Regions from separate parts of the Neobacillus sp. YIM B06451 genome, predicted to be linked through region 2. Evidence: riboswitches for the same ligand, from Rfam matches in the RefSeq annotation. Region 2 holds a riboswitch; each other region holds the start of a gene.
What was found. A riboswitch is a leader RNA that binds a small molecule or an ion and turns the genes downstream of it on or off. The one in region 2 is predicted to bind cyclic di-GMP.
Positions count from the first base shown of each region.

Region 1: linked by a shared signal. The riboswitch ahead of RB160_RS05745 (NPCBM/NEW2 domain-containing protein) and the one ahead of RB160_RS11885 (transglutaminase-like domain-containing protein) in region 2 are both predicted to bind cyclic di-GMP.
Region 3: linked by a shared signal. The riboswitch ahead of RB160_RS19810 (Ig-like domain-containing protein) and the one ahead of RB160_RS11885 (transglutaminase-like domain-containing protein) in region 2 are both predicted to bind cyclic di-GMP.

Region 1 is NZ_JAVFKJ010000002.1:252,289-260,106, forward strand. Features, by position in the region: gene RB160_RS05725 (hypothetical protein) at 1-440, opposite strand, end outside; gene RB160_RS05730 (hypothetical protein) at 442-1,533, opposite strand; gene RB160_RS05735 (hypothetical protein) at 1,533-1,814, opposite strand; gene RB160_RS05740 (hypothetical protein) at 1,976-3,226, opposite strand; gene RB160_RS05745 (NPCBM/NEW2 domain-containing protein) at 3,601-4,440, opposite strand; cyclic di-GMP riboswitch class I at 4,512-4,598, opposite strand; gene RB160_RS05750 (beta-propeller domain-containing protein) at 5,373-7,553, opposite strand.
Region 2 is NZ_JAVFKJ010000005.1:175,400-183,217, reverse strand. Features, by position in the region: gene RB160_RS11895 (LPXTG cell wall anchor domain-containing protein) at 1-2,774, shown strand, start outside; gene RB160_RS11890 (class D sortase) at 3,001-3,774, shown strand; cyclic di-GMP riboswitch class I at 3,933-4,024, shown strand; gene RB160_RS11885 (transglutaminase-like domain-containing protein) at 4,040-4,855, shown strand; gene RB160_RS11880 (NADH-quinone oxidoreductase subunit A) at 5,380-5,754, shown strand; gene RB160_RS11875 (NuoB/complex I 20 kDa subunit family protein) at 5,745-6,257, shown strand; gene RB160_RS11870 (NADH-quinone oxidoreductase subunit C) at 6,513-7,818, shown strand, end outside.
Region 3 is NZ_JAVFKJ010000015.1:81,687-89,504, reverse strand. Features, by position in the region: gene RB160_RS19830 (hypothetical protein) at 145-351, opposite strand; gene RB160_RS19825 (hypothetical protein) at 514-1,023, opposite strand; gene RB160_RS19820 (PRK06851 family protein) at 1,052-2,152, opposite strand; gene RB160_RS19815 (HD domain-containing protein) at 2,581-3,117, shown strand; gene RB160_RS19810 (Ig-like domain-containing protein) at 3,152-6,184, opposite strand; cyclic di-GMP riboswitch class II at 6,207-6,290, opposite strand; gene ybaK (Cys-tRNA(Pro) deacylase) at 6,550-7,032, opposite strand; gene RB160_RS19800 (hypothetical protein) at 7,095-7,550, opposite strand.

The sequences.
Region 1 (7,818 bases), on a different contig from region 2:
TGAAAGCTGTATTTATCCCTAATATACCCGCGAAGAAACATTTTCTCTTCTATTGTTATTTCAGTATTATTAGTCATTCTTTCAAAAATATTAAAGAAGTACAGTTCTTCTTCGGTAAGTTGATTTTTGCTGCTGCGTGCCTGCATGATAAGTAAATCCATATATTCCTTGAAACAATATTGGAACATTATTGCACCTTTAATTTTTGATTTATGTTTGGACTTTTCAATAAAATGATAAGCCTTAAGCGTACTATAGCGAACTTTTAATTCTTTGATTTGTCTGTCTTGTTCTTTTATCACTCTTTGAAGCCGTTGAATTTCTGCCTGCAAAGTTTTTACTTGATTCTTTAACCGGTTGACTTCAGGCTGTCTGGACAGAGCGCCTAGAATCACTCCACCTACCCCAGCAATAATCGGGATCAAGAATGGAACTGGCATATTATAAATCCTCCTCAAAGAAATCTACTAAATTGGCATATATCTTTGCTTGTTTTTCTATTTCCAGGATATAATCTATGCCACTTTCATAACTTACTAAACTTGACCCCGTCTCATAAACCATTGCCTCAATTTGTTTATTTTCGCTAACTAATTTAACGGTTATTTGTTCTAACTCCCTAATTTCCATCCAATTCAAATGGTAAAAAGAAGCAATTTCTTTTACTAGTAATACAAGAGTGGGCCAGTTGATATAGGGAATACCGCCAGTTTTCTTCATCCCTACAAAGAAATTCGTTACAAAGGAAATAAAATATGCAAGGATTTTAATTTGCGACTTCCTGATCTTATCCTTAATATTACACGCTTTAAAATAGCTCTGACATAGTCCCCAGGTTATTCCGTGTGATGCTAGATCTTGCATCCTTAGGGTAAACAAATGATTAAAAGCTTCACCATGCTTTATGACTTCCCCACCTGGATTGGCAAGTTTTGCGTCCTTTGTTATCTTCTTGGTCAATTCGATTAAATAATTTCCTGTCCCTCCATTATCTTTGGTAAAGTCAAAAAAAGAGTGACCGGGAAGCGGAAGACCCTGCTTGGAGAAAGTGTCGGCAATCAAATGACGAACAGCTTGCGTTACCCCCTTGAGCAGACCATATTGATCTGCAGTAACAAGAAAAGGATTATCACTGCGTATAGAGAAAACATCATGTCCAAAAAGAACTCGATGAAAGGGAACCTCAGGATTTGTCCCTCCTCTTGTAAGAAACTTATCACCGTTTGGTCTATCTATATAATCGCCAACATGATGAAAAAGCTTCCCCGCAAACGAGTCCTTTTTACTAGAAGATTCATGAATTTTATCAAGGAATTTATCCAGCTTATCAGAGGAAGAAAAGATTCCTCCAGTCACCCCTGCCATTAGTACGAACAGTATATCCGTGATTTGGAGTTTTGTATCAAGCAACTTCTTGGGCATCTTCTTTATATCTTCAATTTGTAATTGTAATTGTTCTAAATTACCCTGTAACATATTTAAATCATCTAAACTTTTTTGCAAGGAAATATCCAAGACACTATTGTTACTCATCAATTACGTCCTCCAAGAACATAGAGAGAAATATACAACAGATTTATAGCTTTCTCAATTTGGTCAAAATCTTCATTATTTATTTCTCTAGATACCATTCGCCATACTGAGTCAGGTACCTCAATTAATCCATAATTATCCGAAACCTCTTTTATCTCATGATAATTAAGTTTTCTCATATTCTCGCGATTCGAATAACCAATTATCCATTCAATATCAAGCTCCATATTATTATCAGGATTAAATTCCTTTATCAAAAAATCTGCCAATCTTATTTTCAAGAAATTCCCTCCTTTAAAAATAGTATACTGTTTTTTTACATATTTGACCAATCCATTTAATTCCTTATATTTTGCACCATTTAGATCGACAGGGGAAGTCCTTTTTTGAAGAACTACTTAATAGAACGCCTTTCACGAGCGGACGAGGCAGCAGTTGCCGCCTACTCCATCCCTTCCAACATGATCGTAAACAGATTAAAATGCCTCTTCGGATTTTCTTTATCTGTAATATCACTATACTTGATTCCCTCATAGACCACGGTCGGTGTATCACTCGCTTGTTTGTATTCCTCGACGAACCCTTTAAATATTTGTTCTACATCTTGCTTCGTTGTACCCTCGCTGACTGATCGAATAAGGGCTTGTTGGGCAATGGCATGTTGCGCGTTTGCCATCAACAATTCTTCACTTATATTTAAGGTTACCTCCTCGGGCAATTCCTTATACAGTCCAACCACTTTGATTGTACCATCCTCGTTAATCGATCCAGTGACTCTTAAATCTTTATTAAAGTAGTATGTAAATACTTTATTGCCCCAGTCATACTCCCCTGTTATGAGAGTTTCCGGAATTTTTGTGTTCCCAACTGTTTTTTGTAAGGATGGGGTGAGCTCTTTATAAACCTTTTTATACGTGTTATTGAAAATAACCTTAAACTCTTCGGGGTTTACCTTCATCAAAATGGTATGATTGGTTGGCTCTTCTGTGGCGACTGCTTCTGTAGTCTCTTTTTCAGTTTCGACTGTTTCCGGGGCTACTTCCTCGTCTTCGTGTACATCATCCTCTTCCGAAGCGTACAAACTCTTTCCCACAGCCGCTCCTTTTTGATTAACCACGTTTTTGCCATTGAACGAAAGCTCCACCCCGGTAGATAAAAGGACTTTGTCATTTTCAACAGACTTGATGTCTCCAGTAATTGAATGTGCGATTAGTATGATTTCTTCCCCGTTATACGTGTAAACTTCAGAGGTGGCAGGGCCTCTGTAACTGTCACTGATAATAAATTCATAGTATCCATCTTTGTTCATATCCATGGAAAATACATGTGGTGAACCGCTTTCAGAGATATGGGGCAAAACAGTGTTCTTATTGGTATCCGTTATTCTTATGTAAAAATCATCCGGAACTGTTGAATCCCCTTCCGGCTTTCCGCCCGAAATTTCCACTGTTTCAACAAACTCATCGTTATCTAAATTGATATTCTCATTAACAGCAAAACCAGTATCATAGTTTCCCTGCCAGTGATAGACGCTTGCGGCGACAGTAATACTCCCTGCATTATCCGTCTCCTCGGTTTCAAGAGCCTCATTCGTGCTAATCGGATTGTTCCCTTCCCCTTTATCCGAAACCTTCCCGCTCTCACTGCAGCCTTGTAAAAAAAGAATGATTAAAATAAGCAAACACCTTTTCAAATCAATTCCCCTATCCCTCTATGTTTTAGATACATCTTCAAATCCTCGACTCCCATTTACTAGCCATTTTAGGAAGAAGAAAACCCAAGCGCAACTCTATTATAGATGAAAACAGAAAAACATTTTGAATTTTTTAAAAATATTTTCCCTTCCTATCCAACTTCCCTTTTTAGGAAAAATCGGACCATACCCCATGCCCTCCTTTGGCAGTAAGACAGCAAATACCCGCCATTCACCATCCCCCCTGCACTAGAAACCCGAGGTTGATAGAAAAAACGAACCCGCCCGAATGTAAAATTCAGGCGGGTTCAACTAAGAGGCTGCCCCAAAAGTAACCTTTTGAAACAGCCTCTTCATAAAAGTTTGGTTGGCAATTACTTAATAACTACATTAGCGAGATCTATTGTTATCCAACCGCTTTTATTATCTGCTTTTACTACTTCCAATTTCTTAACACCAGCTATATCTACATCTACGTTACTTGGTAGTCCACCCTGTGTAAGTTTAACAGAAGCAAGAACTTCTCCGTCTCCAACAATTTCTATATTAGTATCGTAGTTGTTTCTTGAATTATCATCAATACCTATTAAGCCGGTTATTTTCGAATATTTACCATCTAAATTTAATGAGTATTTATCCGCCCCGTCGGAATAATAGAATTCCATACTATATCCCTTTGTATAAGTTTTTCCAGCAATCTGCATAGTTTTATTAGTATTTACAGTAGAAGTTGCATAATAAGGTTTTAAAATATCAGACATGTAACTTCCATTTAGATTTGTCCCAAAGAAAACTGTATCCACCGTCTTATTGTAGAATGCTTTGTCACCTAATAGATCACCAACTGCATTTACAGGCGCATACATAATTCCTTTATAAGCTAGCACTCTTGGTACAGAAACTCCTGCAGTTTGAAAATTACCACTTTGAATATTTCCCTTATAAGCGATTTTAGTTTTTAGAGGTGTTACGGCATAACTTTTGTAGGAATCAGCTTCCTTAGATTTGGCAGCAACCTGTTTTTTTAAATCACTGATTTGTTTATCTTTTGTTGCTATTTGTTTTTTCTGGGATGCTACTGTAGTTTGTAAGGATTTAATTTGTTTCTGTAGTGAAGAAATCGATTCGCTTGCGGCTTCTGTTACGTTTGAAGAAAAGAGTGTCCCAAAAACGAAAGAGATTACTACCAAAAATACCAAACTTCTTTTTTTCATGATGAACCCCCATAATTGTTATTCGGAAAATAAAAAATAGACATTCAGCTACCGAATGTCTTTGTTTAGATTTCGGTAGCTGGCTGGCATAATCATTTCTGACTTTAGCCCCTAAAGCTTTGCGTCCCAATTTTTCAAGTGGTTTGCCTTTTCGTTTATATGCTATTTTCAAAGGTTATATTTTCCAAAATAATTATATAAGTAAAACTACCTATTTGGCAATATTTTTTTAGAAAATAATTCCACAATACGGTTAAAAGGACCTAAGATTCAAAAAAACTCCCTATAATGTTGGATAATAGTACAAATATAAAAAGGGTAATCTATACTTATAATTGAACTGTTTAAGTCAATCTCATAGTAGCTCTCCTTTTAACAAAATTCTTAAAAAGTATCCAATGTTATCAGACTTCTGGTTACAGTTATTCTGATATAAGACCCTTAGCCTGCAGGAATCGTTTTTAACATCTCCCTTTCGTTTCATTATTCTTCGTAATATCATGGTATATAGCTTTTACCTTCCTTCCTATGCGCGGGGTGGTCTTCGCGGGCTCTCTATTTCAGCATATTCTTCGGAATCCAAAACCCGTTCATTTGGACCATGTCTTGTAGAGGATTGGACTGAATCTTCGATTGTGTTGAGAATTCCCCGTCAAAATAATCCATCTTGAACCATATCCCTGATTAGCTTTTATTTTTGAGAGAAAACAAATAAACCCGGTCTTAATGGCCGGGTTTTCATTTCAAAGAAAATCATGAACTTGTAGGGCTCTGACAAAACCCATTTACCAGTTTAAAAAAAGCAAACTCCTTCCACCCCAAGCATTAGTATAGCAATGGAAATTAGAAAAGTTCCGTGCTTCCTGCTTGGATGCTGGTCATGTTTCAGAATCCACCGGAACCGTCCCTTTGGTTTCCGGTGGATTCCATGATTATCTCAGCCCGAGAGTTCCGATGTTTCTGTACGATTTCAAATCATGGCTTGTGATTTTTTCTGGTGACAGCGCGAACAGGGTATCACCGATATACAGGAGCCGCTTGATCTCTGTATTGTATTCCTCATAAATAGATGGCTTCTCGCTGTCCATATGAGTAATTTTCGACTGTAGCGTGAATCCTTTTTCCGGATCGATATTGTATACATAGGCTCCCTGGGACTCGAAAATTTGATCGTATTCATTTGCCTTGCTGTTTTGATAAACGGAAATCGGGAAGGCAAACAAACCCTTATCTTTGTTGAACAGCAGTGCTTTATGGTCATGATTCAGCAGTGAATGCGTCCCTCTCCCGCCGATGACTTCTGTGAATTTCTCTTTTGGATTGCTCATGTCACTAACATCGAACATCGAAATTTTGACGCCGTCAGTCAGGATAATCGGCTGGGCACCCGCTTCTTTTGCCGTCACTATTTTCGTATCATGCCCGAATCCTATCAGATGATTTTCATCATAAGGGTGCAGGTAGTTGCTGAACCCTGGAATCTTCAGTTCCCCGAGCACTTTTGGCTTTGCTGGATTGCTTGCCTCAATGACGAAAAGCGGATCCGTTTCCTTGAAGGTGACCATATAGATGCGATCGCCCATGAATCTCGCAGAATAAATCCGCTCACCCCGCGCCAGTGACTCAAGCTTTCCCGCCGGCTTCAGATTTTTATCCAGGATATATAGAGCATTGGAGGATGGCCTGCTTTCATCCCATGCATATCCCTTTGTGGTCACGACACGGAAATAGCCATCATGTTCGTCCATTGAAAACTGATTGAGCACGGTGCCCTGGACTAATGCCGACCCCTGGAATTCCACGTCCATCCCTTTGACCGAAAACTTATGGATCGTTGTATCTGGTGCCGTCATCTGAGACCAATCACCCCGCGGATGCTCGGCCCAATTCGCAATCGCTAGATAGAGATTTTCCTTTGACATATACATTTGTTCCCCGCTTCCAAGGTAGGTGGTGACAGCGGCTTTTTTACCATTATGATTGAGGTCGATCGCTGCAATCATTGTATAATTAGGCTCTTTGGATTCCGGGAAATAATTGATTTCATCATAACTGACGATTTGTTCCGCCGGCTTTGTTGCTGTATCCGAATACTTCGGACGAATATCAATAGCTTCGTTTTCGCGCAGCAACCAGTAATCAGGATGGTGCCTGGTGACCAGATACACAATCCCTTCCACTTTCCGCGCCGACACATAGCCTCCCTCCAGCTCGACCTCCCGTACCTGGACTGGTTTAGCCGGATTTTTCACATCATAGATGATTGCCTTTGCTGATTGCATCATCGGGGCAATCTTAGAATCCTTAGCCACTTGTTCATATGGTTTCGCATTCGTGTGATACGAATGTCCGATTGCGACCAATTTCTCTTCGTGTAAAAAAAGCTGGTACGGCATAAACTTTCCGTTATAGGAAATCCTCGACAAAAGCTTCATATCCTCTTCGGGCGCAGCCTGAATGATGCGGACTTCATTTTCTTCCGCCTGAAAAATATGCTTTCCGTCTGTTTTGACAAGGTCCGCTTCGTCGACTCCCTGGACTTGATTGTTCGTTTCGGAGTGGGCTGCCTGATTAGCTGTATCCGCGGATGATTTTGCGTCACTCATGGACGACTCCATTGTATCTCTCGAAAACCACCAGCCGCCCGAAGTTTTTTCTTGCTTCAATATATTTTTAAAATAACCATTCAACTTTTCCTTCGATCCGATGACAGGAAGTTTTTGTTTTACAACAAACTTCCATGATTTAATCCCTCCCAAGCTTCTCCCTGCCGAAGATTGGAGGTCTTTATTAAAATTTAATGTGTAAAATCTTGCGTCAAGAGGATACCCGTCTCCAGGAGGGTCAATATAGATCGTTTTTTGATCATCGCTTAGAGACAGTTTTGTTTTGATTTTCTTGCCTAGATCATCCAGAACATAGATTGAATCAGAATGAAGGCTTTCCTTCGCGACTTTTTCGGTAAACTGAATGCTCCAAACCTTATTGGCCATTACAATGGCCTCTCCTTCTCCGTCCCACGCATTTGCCACCTTGAATTGCGTTGAAAAGTAGTAAGAAAGACCGGCAATAAACAGCAGCGAAATCCCGCCGAAAATAATCCACTTTTTCATTTTTACCCCTCCTGTAAGATTAGACGGGAGCGGTGCCGATCTTGTGTCATAGCTTTAGGAAAAAAAGTGTCAGACCCGCTGGTGCCACGGTGACGGTTCTTCTGGCATGTATATACCATCCGAACCGTCCCCATGGTCTACACCATACACACATTTCACAGACAGGCAAAAAATACACAAGGTTACCCATTCAAAAACGCCCCCTTTAGACCCGCGCCAGCAGGCCTAAAGGGGGCGTCAATCGTTTGGGCAATTGTAAATAACA
Region 2 (7,818 bases):
GAAACGCTGCAATATTTCTATCAGTACTTCTAATGATTTTTAACATTCTTCCTATGGGAGCCGCGTTCGCAAAACAAGGGGGAGGAGAAGACAATAAAGGAGAAACTAAAACTTTCGTCCTCAACGTATCAAACCTTGTGGCGGGAAAATATAAAGATCTTGATGGTCCACTGGAAATTACCGTGGAAACTGCGGGGAGTGCAGGAGATTGGAGATGGACCTCCAACCTTGACATACAGAGCATTCTAATTGGACAAACACCATTAAACGGTTTTAGTGGTGGGAAATCAGGTATCCTGCCTGAACTTGTTGGGAACGAAATTACCAGCATTACGTTTTCTTATGTTGTAAAAGAAAAAAATAACGGTGGCGGCCAGGGAGATAACCAGAATCCTGGTAATGGAAACAACAATGGCCAGGACGGTAATGGGAAGAACAAATATAAGGTCAATTTGATAAAAGGCTGCAACCCATTAGCTGAAGGTACTTTCTTTATTCTGAATGACGACAAAAATACTAGAATCAATCTTACCAAGGGAATGAATGAACTCGATATTGAGCTTGCCGATATCGCTAAGGTAGGAGTTGTCCTAAAAGGCGGCAAAGAATTGACTTTCAATAAAGATGAAGTTCTTGTGGATTCGCCAAAAAATGAAAATGGCACGATTGTTTTTAAAATTGAATGTAAAGATAACGCCGGAGCGGCAGTTAAACTTGTTGTTAAAAATTGCGTTGGAGCTTTTGACCAAGCGTGGTTGCTTCTAAATGGTAAAAATCCAATTGAGTTTACGTCCTTAAGCAATCTGATGCTTGTCCTGGATGAAAATCCCGATGACATCGTGGGCATCAGGTTAAAAGTAGGCGACAACACAACAGACTACTTGCTGGCTGATGCAAAAGTAACAAAAGAAACCGTTAACGGCGTAATCGTAATTAAAATCCATTGCAATGAAAAGCCTCCAGTTGAAAAACCTGAATTGACAAAAGTCAAGGTTGCCCTTAAAGGCTGCATTGGATTGGTGGATAGCGCATGGCTGATTCTTGCAAATGGTGAAGAACTTAAGTTCACCTCACTTGGAAAGCTACTTCTTGAACTTGAAGGGAATGTGGCTCTCGAAGGGATTACTGGAGTAAAGCTGAAGGTTGGAGATAAAGAGACAACTTATTTATTAACGGATGCCAAGGTAACGAAAGAAAAGGTTGACGGAAAAATTGTCATAACGATTAATTGCGGAGAAAAGCCTCCAGTGGAAAACCCTGAATTGACAAAAGTAAAGCTTGTTGTTAAAGGCTGTATTGGACCTTTCGATAAAGCGTGGCTTCTTCTTACCAACGGAAAAGAGGTACAATTTACTTCGCTTCTAAGCCTCCTACTGACCCTGGAAGAAGGAGTTAAGCTTGAAAATATCGCCGGCGTGAAGCTGCAAAACGGGGATACAACCAAAACGTACTTGTTGTCTCACGCAAATGTTACGGAAGAATCAATAAACGGCACAATCACAATAAAAATCAATTGCGGACAGGACCAGCCTCCAGTTGTGCCTGCCATTACCAAAATCAAGGTAGTGATTGAAGGCTGTATCGGACCGGTCGAGAAGGCTGTTCTTGTATTGAAGAATGGAACAGAAGTAGATTTCAATTCGGATACCCTCGATCTTTTGCTGAATCTGGGCATCAATGACATTGAAGGCTTCAAGCTGACAGTGTACGGCGAGGTAAAAATGATCAAACTGGCCGATTTGGCAGCTAACCTGGTCACATTAAAAGATGGGCTTTTAACCGTCAAGCTTGACTGCGACCTTGCGGAAGGCGGCAATGCTTTTACGAAAATTAAGCTTGATCTTTCAAACTGTATCGGAACTATCACAAAGACGGTTGTAGTTTTGAAAAATGGTACAAAAATTGAGGTACAGAACAATTCAATCGATCTCAAAGCTGCTCTGGCGATTGACTTAATCGATAAGATTGAACTGACAGTAAATGGAGAAGTAAAAACGTTCAAGTTATCAGATTTACCTGATGCATCCAAAATAGTTGCGGAAGGATTACTAACAATAAAGCTCGATTGCCCTGCGGCTCCGCCAGCGGACAACGGTGGTGGTGGAACAACCCCTCCTGGAGACAATAGCGGCGGTGGCGGCGGTACGACTCCACCAGCTCCACCAGTAATTGTTATCCCGGAAAACCCAACACCGGGCGGTCCAATCGTTGAGGCAAAAGAACTTGCATGGATTAAACTTTTGGCCAGTGGATGTGTAAACATCGGCGCCAACGGAAAAATCCTTTTGAATAATGGCCAAGCCATTAACTTCACATTCGGGGAAAATGGCGCCATTGTGGACGTAAACCTGGATATGAGTGAGATCAATGGTATTGAAGTCCTGTTGAACGGAACACCGACAATTTTCACAATGGACAAGCTCCAGTCAACTAAACAGGACCAAATTTTGAATGTAGTTATCCAATGTGAATCTTTAACCCCACCTCCACTACCTGCTGACCCAGGCACTGGCGGCGGAACTGACCCTGGCACCGGCGGCGGAACCGACCCTGGAACAGTGGTCGATCCTGAAGACCCTGCAACAGGCGGGGAAAGCGATGAAAATCCTCCTGTAAATATTGGCGACAATGAAACACCAGGAGGAAATGTAGGCGGATTTGACGGTTCGCTTCCGCAAACTGGTGAGTCCAGTCCGATGCCATACTACTTCATTGGCATGCTGCTTGCGATTGCTGGATTTGGGATACTGCGCGCAGGCAAAGTGCGAAGCTAAATAACATGGGAGGGAGGAGGATAAACTCCTCCCTCTATTTTTAAAGATATGAATGATTAAAATATGTCTAGCTCCAGCGTCCAGCGCCTAGTGTACTTCGGTCCCCTCGCTACGATAAGTCAACATCGATTCACTTACGTTCATCGTGTTTCCTTTATCTCCATCGGGGCCCTCCAGTCCATACGGCGCTAAACGGACGCTTACGCTTTTCTATAAGGAGTTGCAAATGAAAAAGACGGCTGCAATTTTACTGATTTTAATAGGGTGCGGATTTCTCTTGTTTCCGGTGTCCAGCAGAATGTACAGTGAATATATGCAGGAAAAACTTCTTAAGGAATGGGAGCCTTCAGGCCAAGCTTCGGCAGCTGCTGGGAGTTCCGCTGCTGAACATTATCGTGGCCTTGATGAAGTTTTTTCAGCGGGACAAGATTTTGGCGTAGTTTCTTCAGCAGGCTCGGATGATGAATCAGAAGAACAAGAAACCGGGAAAAAGAGTGAGCCGCAACAGGAAGGCCAAAATGGAACCACGGTTCAATCCTTAAATAAAACATTGCCAACCCAAAATACTTCCTCCGGGAAAAAGAAACAGCAAGCATCTTCTCAGGTTATGGCTGTTTTGCAAATCAAAAAAATCGGTTTAAAAATACCAGTCCTTGAGGGAGCTACCATGAAGAACATGAAAAAAGGGGCAGGCCTCATAACAGGGACAGCACTGCCAGGCCAACCGGGAAATAGCGCGATTGCGGCACACCGAAGCCGCGGGTACGGGCATATGTTCAACAGGCTGAATGAAATGGTGAAAGGCGATACGATTGTCATTAAAGACAAAAACAAGACGTATACCTACAAGGTATATAAAATAAAGGTTGTTAAGCCGACAGATACTTCGGTTCTAAATGCAATCCCGCAAAAGCGGATTCTTACCCTCGTTACTTGCACCCCCATTAAAACAGCTACCCACAGGCTGATCGTCCAGGCGGAATTAATAGAAAGCAAGTAATGCCACCCTTTTTCAACAAGGTGGCATTTTTCTGTTTTTCACCTACTTTTCGGTTGTTGGGTTACAATTCCTGACAAATTCTTGAACTTTTTAAAAAACATGTAGAAAATTTTGTAAGTTTGAACTATACTACTACTATATTAATAGTAAAAACTTTTCAACGACAACGGCAAACCTATTGAAAAATAGGGACGCAAAGCCATAGGGCCTCAGTCTTTTCCATGAAAAGAGTGGCAGCCTGGCTACCGAAAGGAGAGTTATTTTTTTGCGTAAAATTTTTGTGTGCCTTTGTTTTATAGTACTTTTAATCCCCGCATATTCAATTTCCGCTCCGTCTGAAAAGGCTACAGCCAATGCGGTGGCACAGCCGGTTGATACAAGCTTGATTGCAAGTGGGGTAATCGGAGTCAAGTATAGCAGCCAGGTAGGGAAAAGGGTAAAGGTTGCGATTGAGAAATCCGGGAACGTCTATTATTATGACCTTCCAAACGATGGTACTATCAATTATCTTCCCCTTCAAATGAAAAATGGCAGCTACAATGTCAGTGTCTACGAGCAGATTAAAGGAACCAGCTACCTTCCTGTCCATCAAACTGCCGTACAGCTGTCGCTCGAGGATCTCAACCAGGTTTACCTGCAATCCGTCCAAAACGTTCACTGGAATAAATCAATGAAGCCGATTAAAAAGGCAGCTGAGTTGACTTCGAAACTTAAGAGAAACGAAGATAAGGTAAAAGCCATTCATAGCTATATTGTAAAAAATGTAAAATATGATTCTCAAAAACTTAAAACGGTCCAGCCCGGATACATTCCAAGTATCGAAGCTACATTCGAGGAGAATAAAGGAATCTGCTATGATTATTCCTCCTTATTTGCCGCCATGCTTAGAAGCCAAGGCATTCCCGCAAAAGTTGCAATGGGATATACGCCTGGGGTCAAGGGATACCATGCCTGGAATGAAGTCTATATAAAGGAATTGAATAAATGGGTGGTTATCGATACAACGGTCGATGCCAGCTCAAAAAAAGCGTCGCCCATTTATAAAAAGAATTCCCTGTATAGTAAGGAAAAAGAATATTGAGCAAAATTGCCCGCCTAAATGTGCGATGAAAAGCAGTTCAGGCGGGCTTTTGTGTCCATAATTTGTCAATCAACCCCTAATTCCTTTTGAATAAAGGGTTGGAAGGAATGAATCAATTTATATAGAATAAAATGGAATGTATATTGGAGGAAGGTGGATAGGGGCAAGCGCACTTTTCGACATTTTTTTGAAAAAAGCTAAAGTATGGGAAAAAATGTTGCGTACGTTGACAAACCTCACTGACAGCCGAATTTGCGACATGTAAAGTGTAGGGGCGGACACATTCGTATTTGTTGCCGGGATGCGAAAAAAAGCATCCATTATAGCATGTTTGCCTTGTATCCAAGCGATATTTTCCCAAGTATTCTTTCAAAATAGGAGGGAATGGATTGAATTTTTTAGGGAAGGAAGGGGGAGCCTCTTTTTGCCAATGGGCTTGTCGACACAGAAATCTAACAATGCTATAATGAATTCGGTTACAAATTTCATTAGTTTGAAAATTTTACAACATTGGAGGGATGGGCATGGAATACTTGAATTTATATCAGAATAACTATCTGATAGTTTTTGTGTTTCTATGTCTGGGGGTTTTACTGCCGGTAGTGGCATTGTTTCTGGGTAAGCTTCTGCGTCCGTATAAGCCAAGCGATGCGAAGTATACAACATATGAAAGCGGTATTGAACCGTTTCACGATTCCCGTGTACAATTCAATGTCCGCTATTATATTTTTGCCCTGATGTTTGTTATTTTCGATGTCGAAACGGTGTTTTTATACCCGTGGGCTGTAGCTTATCAAAAGCTCGGGATATTTGCATTGATCGAAATGCTTATTTTCGTATTGATGCTTGTGCTCGGGCTTGTTTATGCATGGAAAAAGAAGGTGTTAAAATGGATTTAAAATTGGATGGTATCTCACCTCAGGAAATGGAAGAAATGAGAAGGAATGTGTTTTTGACAACGCTTGAGCAGGTTAAGGCATGGGCGAGGAGCAACTCCCTTTATCCGATGACTTTCGGGCTTGCCTGCTGCGCGATTGAAATGATGGGCAGCGGTTCCTCACATTACGACCTGGACAGGTTTGGATCGTTTTTCCGTACCTCGCCAAGGCAATCCGACTGCATGATTGTTTCGGGAACGGTTACAAAGAAAATGGCGCCAATTGTCCGCCGGCTCTACGACCAGATGCCAGAGCCTAAATGGGTGATTGCTATGGGTTCATGTGCTACTGCGGGAGGGCCGTATATAAAATCCTATTCGGTTGTAAAAGGCGTAGACCAAATTGTCCCGGTTGATGTCTATATCCCGGGCTGCCCGCCGAATCCAGCAGCGTTGATCTATGGAATCAACAAACTTCGAGAAAAGATTCGCTACGAGGCGAAGACGGGGAAGAAGGTGATCTAACCGATGAGCGGGGAGAAAGATCTGGAGCAATTAAAGAAAGAAGCGGTTGAAAAAGCAAAGGCAGCCGCGGCAGCAAAAAGGGCAGCAAGGGCAGCTCAAGCCGAGGGAAAATCCGCGCAAACCGATAAACCGGCTGATGCAGGCTCCGAGTCTGGCGTCACTCAAAATTCCATAAAAGAAAATGCGGTTGGGGAAGCTACTGAAAAGGGAAATCCCGAATCAACACCCCAACAATCAGCGGAAGATAGCACTGATATGAAAGCGGTTGCGAATCCGGCTGAATCCACCTCTTCGGATGAAAAAGCGAAAGCTGCGGCTGCCGCGAAGGCAAAGGCCGCAGCAGCAGCGAAAGCAAAAGCAGCCGCACTCGCGAAGAAATCAGGAGAGGGCGCACCTGAAGCAGGCGGGGACGATGAAAAAGCGAAAGCAGCAGCCGCCGCGAAGGCAAAGGCAGCGGCAGCAGCAAAAGCGAAGGCAGCTGCGCTAGCGAAGAAATCAGGAGAAGGCGCACCTGAAGCAGGCGGGGACGATGAGAAAGCGAAAGCAATCGCCGCCGCACAGGCAAAGGCAGCCGCAGCCGCGAAAGCGACGGCAGCCGCGCTTGAAAAGCAATCGGGAGAAGGCGCACCTGAAGCAGGCGGGGACGATGAAAAAGCGAAAGCAGCAGCCGCCGCGAAGGCAAAGGCAGCGGCAGCAGCAAAAGCGAAGGCAGCTGCGCTAGCGAAGAAAGCAGGAGACGGCGCACCTGAAGCAGGCGGGGACGATGAGAAAGCGAAAGCAATCGCCGCCGCAAAGGCAAAGGCAGCCGCAGCCGCGAAAGCGAAGGCAGCCGCGCTTGAAAAGCAATCGGGAGAAGGCGCACCTGAAGCAGGCGGGGACGATGAGAAAGCGAAAGCAATCGCCGCCGCAAAGGCAAAGGCAGCCGCAGCCGCGAAAGCTAAGGCAGCCGCGCTTGCTAAGCAATCGGGAGAAGGCGCAGCTGAAGCAGGCGGGGACGATGAAAAAGCGAAAGCAGCAGCCGCCGCGAAGGCAAAGGCAGCGGCAGCAGCAAAAGCGAAGGCAGCGGCGCTAGCGAAGCAATCCGGAGAAGGCGCACCTGAAGCAGGCGGGGACGATGAGAAAGCGAAAGCCATCGCAGCCGCCAAAGCAAAAGCAGCCGCAGCAGCCAAAGCAAGAGCCGCCGCTTCAGCCAAGGACGGTGGGGAAGCAGAAACGGAAGCACCGGCAGCTCCATCACCGAATCAGCCTTATCTTAATAAATATGTAAAAGTCATTGAGGAGCATCTTGGGAAAGACGTCCTTGAAGATTACTATATTAATAAACTTTCAAAAGATGTACCGACGCTGGTCGCCAAACCTGAAACCTACTATAAAGTGGCCCAGTTCCTCAAATTTAATGAACAACTTGGGTTTGATTATTTATCCGAGCTGCATGCAAGCGATTTTGAAACCCATTTGGAACTATATGTGCATTTATTCTCATATAAAAACAGGCAATCTGTAGCCCTGAAAGTAAAGATTGACCGTAACGCGCCAACAATTGAATCCCTGCAGCCGCTTT
Region 3 (7,818 bases), on a different contig from region 2:
CCCTAATCTCCTCCTCTTCAGGTTTTCCTCACTCAATAAAAGACGCACGGCATCCCTCCCTACCTTCTATAATTTGTGAATAAACGCACAACTATTTATAAATAAATTAGGGCCGCATCGTTAGTGTGCAGGCCCTAAGAAGAGTTATTTCTTTTTTCTTTTTTCTAAAATATCAAACCCGTACTCGTACATCTGAAACGCCTTACCCATAGCAACCGCTCCAATGAGCACCAAAGCAATCCACAATACCTTTTTTACCCACACTACATCTATCATTATCGCCAGGAGTCCAAGTACCAGAGCAATTCCGAACAAGGTGAACCATTGCTTGAATACGATTAAATTTTTCATCGCCCTCGCCCCTTCGCAAGCAAGTATTTACTTTACTTATCTGTACGGATGAACTTGGAAAAGGATTCGTTTGTTTTCTTAATTTTCTCATTTTTTCCTAAAAAAACAACAGAAAAGCGGAAAAAGACGCCCGGTTGCCCGGGCGTCTTTTCATATGCGTAATTAAAAACACCGGAACGACCGAATTCTCCTCAGGTCGGTTCCATAATATGTCCAACCGTTTCTTCTGTAGCGCCAGCCAGCAATCGAGGTTCGCCCGATATAGGTCGGGTAGAACCAGAAACTGCGTCCGTTGTTCAGCCATATATAGGTGAAACGATAGCGGCAGCGCCGGATCGCGCCGGGATCGACTGCAAAAGAAGTCGCTCCATATGCTTCCTGCGGGGTGGCAAAAGGCGGCGGCCCTGACGGCGGCCCATCGTGCCCTCCCCCAGGGAAACCTCCGCCCGGGCCTCCTCCTGGAAATTGTCCACCAGTTTGCCCGCCGCCTGGAAATCCTCCGCCCGGGAACTGGCCTCCTAGTCCTCCTCCTGGGAATTGTCCTCCCGTCTGCCCGCCACCTGGAAACTGGCCGCCTGGCCCGCCTCCAGGGAATTGTGGAAATTGCCTGTCATCCTCTACTTCCTGATAGGGCACTGGGCCATACAAAAACTCATTCTTGTTGTCTTCCATTCATACTCCTCCTCCGAGTTATTTAACTTTATACCTTTTCTCTTGCCACTTCCCTTATTTGGCTGGCAATCCTATCGCGGATGGCTTCCACTTTTTTAAAATCCATCGCGGCTATATAAATTTCCTCAAGCTCGTCATGTAGTTCCTTTGCCTTTGCGAGATGAGAGGTGGCTTCCCTCATCTTTGCTTTGTATCTTCCGGCTATTTCCGCGATTCGATCTTCAAAAATTTCATCCGTACCCTTCGGAAACAACAATTCGTACATATCAATGATTTCGTCCCCGCCGCGGTTTGGAAAGTATTCATGTGGTGCGGTGCTATCAAAAATGGCTATTCCAAGTTCCCGGAAAATGACCATGTCAAGGCTGTGTGGATCAAACCCGCAGTGATAAATCTCGACATCAAGCCCCCGTTCCTCGCCGGTTTTCGCCAGCTTTTTCAACATTGTCGATTTGCCGCTCCCCGGCCTGCCTTTAATAAAATACCGCTTCTGGATATCCTCTGTCAGGTTGGGAACGAAGTCCACGGCTCCCTTTGGCGTAGCAGCCCCAAGAAATCGGTGCCGAATCTCGCTAGTTTTGTTCAGCTTCATTTTTCCGAAAAACTGCTCAATCAGCTTCTCTGTCAACCCATCCGCTTTTTCAAAATCCATGCTTTGGATGTAAATCAATTCCCATTCATCATGGACTGCCAGCGCTTCCTTGAACGTGTCATAAGCCTGTTTGAACGCCTCGGCTATGCGTTTATTCAGCTTCAGGATCGTTTCTTTTTCCCTGTGAAGAGCCCCGGAATCCCAGGCTTCGCCGAGGTTGACATATTCCTCAATCGCACCAGGGGCCGTCGGTTCAATGACATGGGGGTGGGTTCCGTCTACAATGCCAATTTTCAAGGCAGGGATAATGACCCCATCAATTGATTTATTGTCGGAAGAACAATGCAAATATTCTATGTCATAGCCACGTTCATGCCATTCCCTGCCAATCGTTTTCATCAATGAGGACTTGCCGGTACCGGGCCCTCCCTTCAGGATGAACAGCCAGTCAAGCCCCTGCAGATTCGATGCATATAAACTGTAAAACCCCCTTGCGGTATTGCCCCCGGCAAAGTAGTTCCTGATCCTGCCCGCCACATGAACACACCCCTTTTTTTCAGACAAATGGATTGTTTCAACCACTATCATATGCACCTCCCTCAGTTAGGTGAATGCCCAGTGTAAAAAATAGGCTTGGCCTTGTTCCAACAAATTTCGCAACACGTTTAAACCGGTACATCGCGGGAATAGTAATACCAAGCGTGTTACTCCTCCGCCAAAAAGGCGGTTGATATAGATGGCAAGAAAAGCCGAAGCGCATTGATTAGCCCCTTCAAGCTAAAGATGGGCCCGTAGATGCCCTACCCTCCGGAGGGAACCGGCTTAGGGGGCTAGGCGCTGAAGCTGGACCATTCTCAAAGTGAAAAAATGCTATCCTATCTTTAGGGAAAGGGACTCCAATTTGGGAGTCTTTTTCTTCATATATGGGGAAAAAATGATAGTATTGCTTAAAGCGGAGGTGGACTATGAGGGATGTAACACTTGAAAACATTTTTAAACACCGGATTGCCCAAAAATTCCTGAACCGCTCGGGTATGGCCCATGCCATTGCCGTCGCCTACCATTCGTTCAATCTTGCGCGGGAGCAGGGCCAGGATGTCGATATCGCGGCAAAGGCGGGGTTTTTGCATGATATGGGGCATTACACGTGGTACAGGAACGGAAAATGGGATTACGAACTGTACCGGAAAAATGATATCCATGCAATCAAGGGGGCAGAGCGCGCCCACAAGCTGCTGATCCGGCTCGGAGAAAATCCGGTCAAAGCAAAAACGATCGCACTTGCCATCCTCTTCCATACCGATTCCTTCCTACCCACCAACGACATCGTCCGGACGCCGATGCAGGAAATCGTCAAACTCGCCGACGAAAAAGACGAAGAAGAAGGCGGCATGCACCACTACCGCAAAATCGAATACGACCGCGCGATGAAAAGTATCATCCGCCTAGATAAGATGATTGATGACATTTTGGAAAAAGAAAACCCTGGCCAGAACCTTTAAAGGGATTGGACAGGGTTATTGGTTTGTAAAATCTTTACTTAATTTTAACTTTTACCTCTGATGAATTGTTTGCTCTATCAAATGCCATGACAATCAATTCAGTGTCTTTCGCTTTGGAAGTGGTTAGTACAAAATTAAAGCTGCCATTTGACCCTACCGTACCATTGCCGACTAACTCTAACTTATTTCCGCTTCCTACTACATATACATTAATAGTCGCGACTGGCTCGGCAGATCCAGACACCGTTGTTTTTGCGTTTTTGCCATTGTTGTCATTTGCCGCATTTACACCTGTTAAGCTCGGAGCTGTCTTATCGATTGTAAATGACACTTTAGTTTCATTTCCTGCCGCATCCCTCACGACTAGAGTGTAAACTCCTTCGCTGGATACAGGGGTTCCAGATACAAATGTTTTACCATTCAAAGTAGCAGTACCTTCGTTAAATGTCGGTATAACATCTTCTTTGGTATATTGATTATTCAATACTCCGCTCACGACCGGTGCGGTTTTATCGATTGTGAATTTCACAGTCGTGGCATTCCCAACCGCGTCAGTTACTACCAACGTATAGTTGCCTTCAGCTGATATCTCCGAGTCCGAATTATGTGGTTTTCCGTTAATCGTCGCGGTTCCTTCGCTGAAGGTAGGCGTTACATTTCGATTATAAGCAAATCCATTGATGACATTACTTACAGTTGGCGGAGTTTTATCGATAGTAGATATAGTTACCGTTACTGTAGTTACGTTTCCGGCTGCATCAGTAGCGACAAATTTAAATTCACCATTTTGTGTGAAGGTGTGGGAAGAAGCGTTCAGTGTCCCCTCATTGGTTGTTACTGTCACAGTAACATCTTGGTTGGTCGGATCCTGGTTATATGGATTTAATGTAATGACAGGAGCCACTTTGTCGATATTAGTGATTTTAATGGTTTCTACCTTTGTATTGCCTGCTGCATCAGTTGCAATAAAATCAAAAGATCCGTTTTCCGTGAATGTATGGCTTGTTGTATTCAATGTTCCTTCATTTGTTTCGGCTCTCACGACAACATCTTTATTGGTTGGCGAGGTATTATAGCTAAATACAGTAATGACTGGAGCAACCTTGTCAATGTTAGTTATGGCTATTTTCTTCTTCGTTTCATTTCCGGCACGGTCGGTCGCAATGAACTCGAACTCGCCATTTTCTTCAAATGTATAGCTTTCCTGGTTTAATGTGCCAGGCTCATTCATGCTGACGTTTACGGTAATGTCCTTGTTTGTTGGACTAGCAACATAATCTTCAACTATTATTTCAGGAGCAACCTTATCAATGTTTTCAATGGTTACTGTTTTCTCTGTAATATTTCCGGCACGGTCTGTGGCAATGAATGTGAAACTGCCGTTTTCAGTGAACGTATGGCTCTGTTTGTTAAGGCTGCCTTCATCCACTGAAACTTCTACCGTTATGTCCTGGTTTGTCCAGTCTGAATTGTAGGGTAATGCAGTGATTACAGGAGCGTCTTTATCAATGTTTGTGATTTGGACAGTGTGCCTTGTAACATTCCCGGCAAGGTCGGTCGCGACAAACTCAAAGCTGCCATTTTCTTTGAAAGTATAGCCTTCCACGTTTAGCGTCCCTTTTTCATTCATGCTCGCAGTTACAGTTATATCCTGGTTCGTCCATTCAGTCGAAAAATCACTGATTGTAATTATCGGAGCAATTTTGTCAATGTTACTTACGATAACTTTAGCTGTACCCGTGTTCCCAGCCCTATCCACAAAAAGGAATTCATACTCGCCATTTTCTGTAAACGTTTTGCTTAAGGAACCCTCTTTGTTAAGGATTGTTACTTCCTCACTTGGTTCAATTGTTACAACGACATCCTGGTTTGTAAGGTCTTCATTTGAATAGCTTACTATCGCGGTTGGAGCCACTTTGTCGATATTTGAGACGTTAACTTTCACATCGCCGGTATTTCCTGCTTCATCCTTAAAATTGAGATTTACTTCCTGGTTTTCTGTAAAAGTAAGTGCGTAAGTTAACTTATCTACTTGATTAAAAGAGACATTGTTCGGTAAACCATTAATCTCTTTAACTGGCTTAGTGAATTTCAGCGTTGCCGTTACATCTTGGTTGGTCCATTCATTAGTAGAGTAGGTGAGTGAACCGACCGGGGCTTCCTTATCGATATTTTCCACTTTAACCAGGACAGAACCTGGATTTCCGGCTCTATCAATAAACTTTAATTCAAAGCTCCCATTTTCAGAGAAAGCAAAGGTCTTAGCTTCCTTATCAAATTCTACATAATCAGGGAGTTGATCAATGTTCTTATACGTTACGGTTTCACTTGCTACGATAGTGGCCACTACATCTGTATTGATTGGCGATGTCGTTGAATATTCTACCTCCGCAGTAGGAGCTACCTTATCAATGTTGGAAATTGCAACAGTTTTCTCATTAACATTTCCCGCTAAATCAGTGGCAATGAAAGTGAAGCTGCCATTTTCATCAAAGGTATGGCTTTTTGGATTCAGTGTGCCTGGTTCATTCATCGAGGCAAATACAGTAATGCTTTGGTTTGTCCAATCAGTGTTATAGTCATTGAAAGAAATATTCGGCGGAGTTAAGTCTACCGTGACTTTTGCCGGTTCCGCATTTGTATGAATTTGTCCTGCTGTTTTGCCATTTGGGTAAACTGTATAAGCACCAATGATAATTAGCTCGTCTTTCTTGTCTTCTACATTTTCCGGTTTGAGTGTATGGACATATTCAAAAGTCCATACGGTATCACCGATTTTTGTAATCTTGGCGTTTACATTTTTATCATTCACTTTAAGCTCTAGCTTTGGCCCATCAATGACTACTGTTCCGCTTAATAGAACTGTGTTTCCATTATCCTTCCGAGCAGGAATTGGATTCAGATTGATTGTCCCTGTCATTTTATTCATTTCCGTCCTGCCAGTTGTGAAGGTTTTCTCATTTGGTTGTGCGGCGGGAGCGGCAAGCGCCATTGGGCTTGCGTTCATGATTAACGTTGTTGCCAAAAGTGTTGAACCCCATTTTTTCGCGATGCTGTTCTTCTTCACTGTTTTTCCTCCAAAAGATGATTTTTTAGAGGGCCGGTTACACTACTAGCTCCGGATCGCCCAAGTGTCCACATAAAGGCGTTCCTTCTTCGCTTCCCTTTGGTGATTTCCATGGCTTTTCCAACACGATAGCTAGATTATAAATCGCCAAACCACCCAAATTAAACACAAACCGTTAGTCAAATCTCGGGGCGGATATAGGAATAATCTGTGGAAATTAAATGGAAATTGTCGAAGGAGAAAAAATCAGGGGATACAAATTTGACAAAATTGTGAACAAAAAGCAAACCTCGCTCTCATATGCTCTGCTTTGAAGTAAAAATGGGATTTTCATAGAAAAAAGACGCATTTTGTCATGCGCCTTTTTACCCCTGCCCAGATAGGTCCGCTATCTCGGCATCTATAACATCTATTAAAATTTCGGGCGGGAGTTCAATTTGGACTCCAATCTTCCCCCCGCTGACAATCATCCAGTCCAGATGTTCCGCGCTGCTGTCAATAAATGTCTTGTATAGCTTTTTCATCCCGATTGGCGAACAGCCGCCCCGGATATAGCCGGTCAGTTTTTGAATATCCTTTACGGGGACCATTTCTACTTTCTTTTCCCCGGCGGCCTTTGCAGCCTTTTTCATGTCAAGTTCAGCCTCAACCGGAATGACGAAAACATAAATATTCTTTGATGCGCCCTGGGTGACGAGCGTTTTGAAAACCATTTCCTTCGGCTTGCCGATTTTCTCCGCAACCGACACGCCGTCTACCTTGCCATCGCTTACTTCATATGACAACATGGCGTACTCGGCTTTTTTCGAATCGAGCAGCCGCATTGCATTTGTTTTTGAAACAGCCATGCCTATCCTTCCTTTCACCGTACAACCAGATAGGAATAGCCTATGCCTTCCGCTTGAAAAATTCAAGCTCCGTGCTGCAGCTCGATTTGTTCATAATAATGGCGCAGCGATTGGAAGATGATTTTTTTCGTAAACTTCCGATCTGTCCCTTGAAGGAGCCTCTCAGCGTAGTTCCAGGCCCTTTTTTCGATTAAAAATGACAGCCGTGCCCGCTCGGTTTCAGTTGTTGCCATTTCAAGCCGTTCCGCCAATATCCCAAGTGCCCTATCTTCCGCATGCCCAAGTTCATGGGCGAAAACAACTGCAATATAAAGATCCAGGTTCGCGATTGATCCAAATATCTGGATGCACTGCTCCTTAATTTCTTCAATATATAGCGTGATGGTATGAGTTGATAATGAGTATTTTCCGCCTGCAAGCCTGGATTCGGGATGGTGCCCTTCCAGCTTGATTTGTGCCTTGCTCCCGGACTTGAGGAGAAGCGGAGTCAGTATCTCTTTATAGTTTTCCAGCAACATTTCCGCCCCTTTTTACATAATGGAGACCAGTATACTCCTATGGACATGGAGAAGAAAATCCTCCTTAATGCCTATTTTTCCAAAAAGCGCTTGGCCTAGCTCTTAAGTACCTACTGTCTCTTTTCTTTAGTGTGGCATGAGCCATTTTTCTAGTGAAGCAATAGAGACGGCGCATGCTTTCTTGAATAATTGCCACTCTTGGCACCCTTTGTTAAATCCTAAAAAAAGATCTTTACATGAAAAAGAGGAGCGAAGTGCTCCTCTTTTT